Regions from separate parts of the Mesorhizobium sp. 113-1-2 genome, predicted to be linked through region 2. Evidence: predicted binding sites of a transcription regulator. Region 2 holds the regulator's gene; the other holds the start of a gene.
What was found. The regulator LexA, encoded in region 2, represses DNA repair genes until DNA is damaged. The targets are predictions, from matches to a motif close to TGTTCNNNNTGTGTTCNG.
Positions count from the first base shown of each region.

Region 1: a site for LexA is predicted at 1,212-1,229, ahead of JN279_RS03830 (YifB family Mg chelatase-like AAA ATPase). Genes of this name have one in related genera too.

Region 1 is NZ_AP023242.1:824,161-828,324, reverse strand. Features, by position in the region: gene JN279_RS03830 (YifB family Mg chelatase-like AAA ATPase) at 1-1,131, opposite strand, end outside; gene gshB (glutathione synthase) at 1,305-2,246, opposite strand; gene JN279_RS03820 (GtrA family protein) at 2,318-2,692, opposite strand; gene JN279_RS03815 (glycosyltransferase) at 2,696-3,685, opposite strand; gene JN279_RS03810 (GtrA family protein) at 3,850-4,164, shown strand, end outside.
Region 2 is NZ_AP023242.1:4,602,936-4,607,099, reverse strand. Features, by position in the region: gene JN279_RS22300 (GntR family transcriptional regulator) at 1-234, shown strand, start outside; gene lexA (transcriptional repressor LexA) at 673-1,410, shown strand; gene JN279_RS22290 (ComEC/Rec2 family competence protein) at 1,404-3,857, opposite strand; gene gltX (glutamate--tRNA ligase) at 3,960-4,164, shown strand, end outside.

The DNA.
Region 1 (4,164 bases), 3.8 Mb from region 2:
CAGCGGACCGGAAATGCGCGCCTGGTAGTCGGTGCGGCAGCGTTCGCCGCGCAGGCAGCGATAGCCCGGCTCGCCGGCCATGCCGCAGCGGCACGGGTTCATCGCCGCCACCAGCTGGATGCGCGCCGGATAGGTGACGCGGTGGTTGGCGCGCGCGATCATGCAGTCGCCGGTCTCCAGCGGCTGGCGCAGTGCATCGAGCGTCTGCGGCGTGAATTCGGGGAATTCGTCGAGGAACAGCACGCCGTGATGCGCCAGCGACACTTCGCCCGGCCGCGCGCGCAGCCCGCCACCGACCATCGCCGCCATCGAGGCCGAATGATGCGGGGCGCGGAACGGCCGCCGGTCGGTCAGCTTGCCTTCGCCGAGCTCGCCCGCCACCGAGGCGATCATCGAGACTTCAAGCAATTCCTTCGGCGCCAGCGGCGGCAGGATCGACGGCAGCCGCTGCGCCAGCATCGATTTTCCCGAGCCTGGCGGGCCGACCATCAACAGGTTGTGGCCGCCGGCCGCCGCCACTTCCAGCGCCCGCTTGGCGGTCTCCTGGCCCTTGATGTCGGCAAGGTCGGGCAGGTCGCGCGCCGCGGCATGGATGCCGGCTTCGGGGCGCGACAGCACCTGCGTGCCACGGAAATGGTTGGCGATGGCGATCAGGCTGCGCGGCGCCAGAATGTCGAAATCCTTGCCGGCCCAGGCCGCTTCCGGGCCGCAGGCGAATGGGCAGATCAGGCCCTTGCCCTCGGCATTGGCGCCGATCGCCGCCGGCAAGGCACCGGCGACGGCGGCAATGGTGCCGTCGAGCGAGAGTTCGCCAAGCACGACATAACCGGCCAGCATGTCGCCCGGAATGGCACCAAGGGCGGCCATCAGGCCAAGCGCGATCGGCAGATCGTAATGGCTGCCTTCCTTGGGCAAATCGGCGGGCGCCAGATTGACCGTCACTTTCTTCGACGGCATCGACAGGCCGGAGGCATGGAGCGCGGCCTGCACGCGTTCGCGGCTTTCGGCGACCGCCTTGTCGGGCAGGCCGACGATCTGCATGCCGACTTTGCCGGGCGCGATCATCACCTGCACGTCGACCGGCACGGCCTCGATGCCCTGGAAAGCGACCGTGCGAACCCGCGCCACCATGTTTGCCCCCGGGGCCACAACCCATGCGATTGGCCGAGAATGGCCACTCGGGAAGACAATCACAGTTTCCCGGTCAAATCAAGAACATTACAAGAACGGGCAATCGCAAGGGTTGCAGCTGGATTGCGCCCGGTTGCGGAAACGGAACATGGTTAATACGAAATGAAAACGGGCTACTTCCGCTTGCCCTCGACCGCATCCCAGAACAGGCTGGCAATGTCGGCGCCGCCGAAACGCTGCACTTCGCGCACGCCGGTCGGTGACGTCACGTTGATCTCGGTCATATAGTCGCCGATGACGTCGATGCCGACCAGGATAAAGCCGCGTGCCTTCAATGCCGGTCCGATACGGGCGCAGATCTCGCGCTCGCGCTCCGTCAGCTCGGTCTTTTCGGCGCTGCCGCCGACATGCATGTTGGAGCGGGAGTCATGCTCGGCCGGCACCCGGTTGATGGCACCGACCGGCTCGCCGTCAATCAGGATGATGCGCTTGTCGCCCTTGCGCACCTCCTTGAGGTAGCGCTGCACGATATAGGGCTCGCGGAACAGCTGGCCGAACATTTCGAGCAGCGAGGCGAGGTTGCGGTCGGCCTCGTGCAGATGGAAGATGCCGGCGCCGCCATTGCCGTAGAGCGGCTTGACGATGATGTCGCCGAACTCCTTGCGGAAGGCGGCGACTTCCAGCGGATCCTTGGTGATCAGCGTGTCCGGCATCAGGTCGGCAAACTCGGTGACGAAGATCTTTTCAGGGCTGTTGCGCACCCAGGCCGGGTCGTTGACGACCAGCGTCTTCGGGTGGATGCGCTCGAGGATGTGCGTGGTGGTGATGTAGTTCATGTCGAAGGGCGGATCCTGGCGCAGCAGGACCACGTCCATCTCCGACAGGTCGGTGCGCACCTTCTCGCCCAGCGAATAATGGCTGCCCTTCTCGTCGCGCACCTGCATCTCCTCGATGCGGGCAAACACCTTGCCGTCGCGCAGCGACAGCCGGTCGGGCGTGTAGTGGAACAATTGATGGCCGCGCCGCTGCGCTTCCAGTGACAGCGCGAACGAGGTGTCGCCGGCGATCGACACGGTGGAGATATGGTCCATCTGGACGGCGATTTTCAGCTTCATGGCGGGTCCCCAGCGCAGTCGACGAGAGCGATATAAGGGTCGCCGCGCCTTCTGCCAATCGGGCCACGCCGTTAACGGTCGAAGACCAGCCTGGAGTAGCCCAGGAAGGACAGCGCCATGGCGGCCAGCGAGGCTATGGCGAGGGCCACCAGCGGCGGCGCCGCCGGCAGCGCGAGCAGGATCGCGGAATAGACGAGATAATTGACGATGCTGGTGGCGATGCCGACGCCGCCATAGCGGGCGCCCTCCTCTGCCACGCCACGGCGCGAGGGCGAGAAGGTCAGATGCCGGTTGATCTGCCAGGTGACGCAGAGCGCGAAGCCGATCGACAGCATGCGGGCGACGAACGGCCCGAGCGGCGTGATGGCCAGCAGCAGCCAGAGCACTGCCGCGTCGGCGGCGAAACCGATGCCGCCGGCGAAGACAAACCGGACAAGGCGTTGCATCGTTCAGGCCGCGCGCGGGGTCTTGCCCGGTTGCGGCTTCCGCACCACCTCGGTGGCGCTGCGCTCGACACGGCCGGAAGGCATGGAGAGGTAGAAAATACGCTTCTGTTCGGCGCGCCCGCGCGAGACGGAATCGAGGATCAGTCCGGTCACCGCCGCCAGCATCGACAAGAGCAGCAGGCCGACCGACAGCACCCAGGTCGGCATGCGTGGCACGAGACCGGTTTCGGCGAATTCGACCAGCACCGGCGCCATCAGGAACAGGCTCGAGGCGAGGAAGAACAGCGAAAAGGCGCCGAAGAAGCGCAGCGGCTGCGTCTCCTTCATCAGCATGGCGAACATCCAGAGAATTTTGGCGCCGTCGCGGAAGGTCGACAGCTTCGACGACGAGCCCTCCGGACGACGGCCATAGTCGAGCGCGATTTCGCTGACCGGCAATTTGAGCTGCGAAGCATGCACCGACATTTCGGTCTCGATCTCGAAGCCGCCGGAGACGGCGGGAAAGCTCTTGACGAAGCGCCGGGTGAAGACGCGGTAGCCGGAGAAGATGTCGCTGAAATCGCTGCCGAACAGCCATTGGTAGAGACTGTTGAAGGCACGGTTGCCGAAGGCATGGCCGGCCCGGCCGGCATCGTCGGTGACACCGCGCCTGGTGCCCACCACCATGTCGCTACGCTCGGTCAGCAGCGTGTTGATCAGCTGCGGCGCGTCCTCGGGCGCGTAGGTGCCGTCGCCATCGGCCATCAGATAGATGTCGGCGTCGATGTCGGCGAACATGCGCCGCACCACATTGCCCTTGCCCTGGCGCGGCTCGCGCACGACGATGGCGCCAGCCGCGCGGGCGCGGAGCGCCGTCAGATCCTTCGAATTGTTGTCATAGACATAGATCGTGGCGGCCGGCAGCGTCTCGCGGAACCGCCGCACCACCTCGGCGATGGTCAGCTCCTCATTGTAGCAAGGCAGGAGGACGGCGATGACAGGGTCTTGGGGCATTTTCGTCTCCGAATGCCTTGTCGACCATACGGTCGCGCGCCGGAAACCGGCCTCGTTCAGGCGGTTTTACTATTTATTGAAGCCGTTAAGGCTAGGTTTAAGGCCGACTTCATGAGTGTCGATTGGCTTGGAAAGGCCCGGCATTCCCGCCAGGGGCGATCGGGATGGGCACAGCAACGGGAACTTCCACGGGGAAGTCCGATATCGCGTTCGCGCTGCTTGCCGCCTTGCTGCTGCTGGCGCTCAATGCCTATGCCGGGTTCGCGCAACTGGCCAATCCGGCCGGTGACAATGACAGCCTGCTGCAACTGGTCGAAGTCCGCGACCTCATGGCCGGCCAGGGCTGGTTCGACCTGCACCAGTACAGGATGGGGCTGGAAGGCGGCTTCGTCATGCACTGGTCGCGGCTGCTCGACGCGCCGCTGGCGCTTGCCATCCTTGCCGTTTCGGCCCTGACAGGCAGCACTGCCCTGTCCGAA
Region 2 (4,164 bases):
GCGGCCGGCCTCAAGGATGGCTATGGCGAGGCCATGGACGCCTTGCGCGAGGCGATCGCCATCGAGCATCACACCGAGATCATGGAAGCGGCGCTCGATCGCGATGTGGAGCGGGCAAAAGCGCTGATGACGGCGCATATCGGCTACACGCTGCACGTCTATGTGCACAGCGAAGACAATTGTGCCAATCCCTACACCGTACGCGCCGGCAGTCTGAAAGCGGTTTCCGGATGACCTTGCCGCGGCGCGTTATCTCCGGCGGCAATATCGATGCGGGCGCCTACGCCCAGGTTCTGGTCGGAGCGATGCCGGGAGCCTGAACGCGTTCTATCTCCGCATAGCCAGCGATTGTTGACGTTTTGATTTCGTTTCGTTCCGCCGAAAATGGATCCGTTCGCCATACAATCCACCCTGAGAATGCCTTTCAAACGCCTGATGCCAAACAGGATAAGAGGATAGGCCACAGGCTATTAACCATAATGATTTCAATGCACGTGCCGACGGTGGAGGTGGTCGGTTGACGCCTGCCACCTGGAGCGAAAATTTCTGAGGCTTTAACAAATTCACTAAACTTTAAACAGTTGCAGAACACAACTGGAACAGATAGTGTTTGTTCTGGGTTTGTTTTTCGATTCTGGTTCACACCCTTCGTTCAATGCCTTGGGGGCCGCCATGCTGACACGCAAGCAACATGAACTGCTGATGTTCATTCATGAACGGCTCAAGGAAAGCGGCATTCCGCCTTCCTTCGACGAGATGAAGGAAGCGCTCGATCTTGCCTCCAAGTCGGGGATCCATCGACTGATCACGGCACTGGAGGAACGTGGCTTCATTCGCCGGCTGCCGAACCGGGCACGCGCGCTGGAAGTGCTGCGGTTGCCGGATTCGATCGCGCCTGGCCTCAACGCGGCAAAGAAATTCTCGCCGAGCGTCATCCAGGGCAGTCTCGGTCAGGGCGGCCTTGGCCGCCAGATCAAGCCGGCACCATCGCGCCTGCCCTCAGCCGGCAATGATGACGACGCGGTCTCCGCCGTGTCGATCCCGGTGATGGGCCGTATCGCCGCCGGTGTGCCGATCGATGCCATCCAGCATCAGACGCATTCGATCTCGGTGCCCCCGGACATGATCATGGGTGGCGAGCACTATGCGCTGGAGGTCAAGGGCGACTCGATGATCGAGGCCGGCATCTTCGATGGCGACACGGTCATTATCCGCAACGCCGATACGGCAAGCCCGGGAGAGATCGTCGTCGCCCTGGTCGACGAGGAGGAAGCGACGCTGAAACGGTTCCGCCGCAAGGGCGCCTCGATTGCGCTCGAAGCCGCCAACCCGGCCTACGAGACGCGCATTTTCGGGCCCGACAGGGTCAAGGTGCAAGGCAAGCTGGTCGGGTTGATCCGGCGCTACTGAGCAGGAACGGCCGTCTTTTCAGGTTTTTGATAGGGCGCCAGCCCCCTCGCCTCGCGTGAAAATTTTCGCTGCGCATGCCAGGGCCGATACGGTCCATCCACCGCGAAACTGACGATTGGCGGACCGGTCGCCGATTGGCGGTCGAAGAAGACGGCGGCACTGCCCTTTCGGGCCAGTTGCCGTTTGGTAACGACAAGAACCAGCGGATTGTGGCAGGCATCATAGCCTGTCGCGTCATTGACGACGATCAGATCGGCAAAACCGCAGGCCTTCCAGGTGGCCTTGCGGTCTTCGACATGTGCGATGATCGCACCCGATGGGTGCCGGGCAAGACAGACACCATCCGTGCAATAGAATGGCGCTCCAGGCGGGAGGTTGACGGCATCGGCAATGCCGAATTGCCCGTCCGCCTTGTCGAACATCTCCGGCGCGACGATGGTTTCGGACACCAGCGCGCGTTTCCAATTGTCGACGGTGAACTCGTTCGGGCGAGCCCGGCTGACCGCGAGTTCGCCGCCGCCGATCGGTAGCGCGACCAGCCGCGCATCTTCCGAGATAAGCACATCTGGCGTGCGCGTATCCGACACCGTCAACAGTCCGGCAAGCGCGAAGGGCAGTGCCGCGAGCCGCAGCCATGTCGTCGCCATCGTCGCGATGACCAGGGCAATCGTCACTAGCAGGACGGAGTGCTGCGAAATCAGCCCGACCGCATCGACGGGAGAGCGTTCCGATATCCACGCCGATATGGCGATCATCGCCGTCAGGCCTTTGCCCATCAAGTGGAGAAAGGGCCCGTCCAAACCAAAGGGCATTGTCAAAGCACTGACAACCGCCAGAAACATGACGACTGAGACAATTGGCATGATAGCCAGATTTGCGAACAGGCTGAGCGGCGACACACGCTGGAAGTGCCATATTGCAAACAGCGCCGTGGCACTGCCGGCAATGATGGACGTCATCGCCACCCCTCCTGTGAGCGCGAGGAATTTTCGAGCGAGAAAGCCCGGTAGCGATCGCTTCGGCGGTGGCGGCCTTGCCTTTCCCGCGCGGTGATCAGCCCAGCCTGCATAGGCACCGACCAAAGCCGCAGTCGCAGCGAACGACATCTGGAAGCTTGGGCCGACGACTTCATGCGGCGACACCACGATGACGGCGATCGCTGAGATCGCCAAATTGCGCATCGTCAGCGCCGCGCGATCAAACAGCACGGCAATCAGCATCACCCCCAGCATGATGAAGCTGCGTTCGGCGGCGACGACAACACCGGAAATGACGAGATAGGCGGCGATCGAGAACAGGGCTGCAGCAGCGGCGTATTTCTTCACCGGCCGGCGCGCGGAAAAGTCCGGAAACAGCGCGAAAGCCCCGCGCAGCAGACCCATGATGGTGCCGGCGACCAGCGCCATATGCAGTCCGGAAATGGAGATGATGTGGTAGATGCCGGTGCGCCGCATCGCTTCGTTGATTTCATCGGGAATGCCGGCCCGCACGCCGACGATCAGCGCCGCCGCGATCTCGCCTTCGGCACCGCCGACCGTGGCCCGGATATGATCGGCAATGGCTTCACGGGCGTTTTCTATGCCGGAGAAAAGGCGGGCCGTGAGCGGCATCTCACCATCATCGGCTGCGACAAGCTTTGGATTGCCGAGAAAGAAGCCGCTGCCGCCAATGCCGGCGAAATAGCTGTCGAAGGAGAAATCGTAGCTGTCCGGCCGCACGGGACCGGTTGGCGGCAACAGTTTGGCATAGCCGGTGACCAGGGAGCCGGCAGTCATGTCCGCCGGGATATTGCGCGCTGAAAGCCGGACCCTTTCCGGCGCATAGCGCAGTGTCGGCCGCGCGGTCGACGTCACGTCGATGGTCAGCCGGATGCGGCCGGTCTCCATCCGGTCGAGCGAAACGACGCGGCCGGTCACTTGCGTAGAGATTTCCGAACCCAGCATCTGGGTGCCCGCCCGCCATGTCTCGACCTTGGCGGCAAGCAGGCCAAGCGCGCACAACAATGCCGCCATGAAGCCCAGGTGGGTTTTCGGCCAGGAGCGCGAGACAAGCGCGCAGATCGCCATCAGCACGACGAGCGCGACAGGTCTTGCGAAGTCGGGCTCCGCCGACAGCGAATAATAGCCGATCGCTCCAGCAGCCAGACAGACCGGCACCAGCAGGAAGGCGATGCCCCGGTCAAGCTCCAGTTCCGCTGCCATCGCCACGCTATGGCGCAGGCGAGGCAGGGAGACCTGGCCGAGTTGCCGCCGGACACGCACAATCCGGCCCAAGACAGGGGACGGAAGTGGCGCCGGAACATCCGCCTGCAGCGGTTGGCTGCCTGGCGCAGGCACAACGGGTGATGGCGGCAGTGAGGTTGGCGACGGGATCGCAAACAGGGATCGCTCGCTGACGCCAACACTAGCGTCCTCGCCCCGATCCAAGCCCCGCCCTCGTCCAGCCATCGGGTCTGCCCCTTGCACCCCTGACGCCCTATGCTACATGAACGCCGGGCGCGCGAAAGTCCGCGCAGCCGCACCCCGCTTCAGATGGTTTCCGAGAGTTTCATGTCCGACAAGGTCGTCACCCGTTTTGCCCCCTCGCCCACCGGCTATCTGCATATCGGTGGGGCGCGCACGGCGCTGTTCAACTGGCTGTACGCCAAGCACACCGGCGGCACGATGGTGCTGCGCATCGAGGATACCGACCGCGAACGCTTTAACGAGGCGGCTACCCAGGCCATTCTGGATGGACTGACCTGGCTTGGGCTTT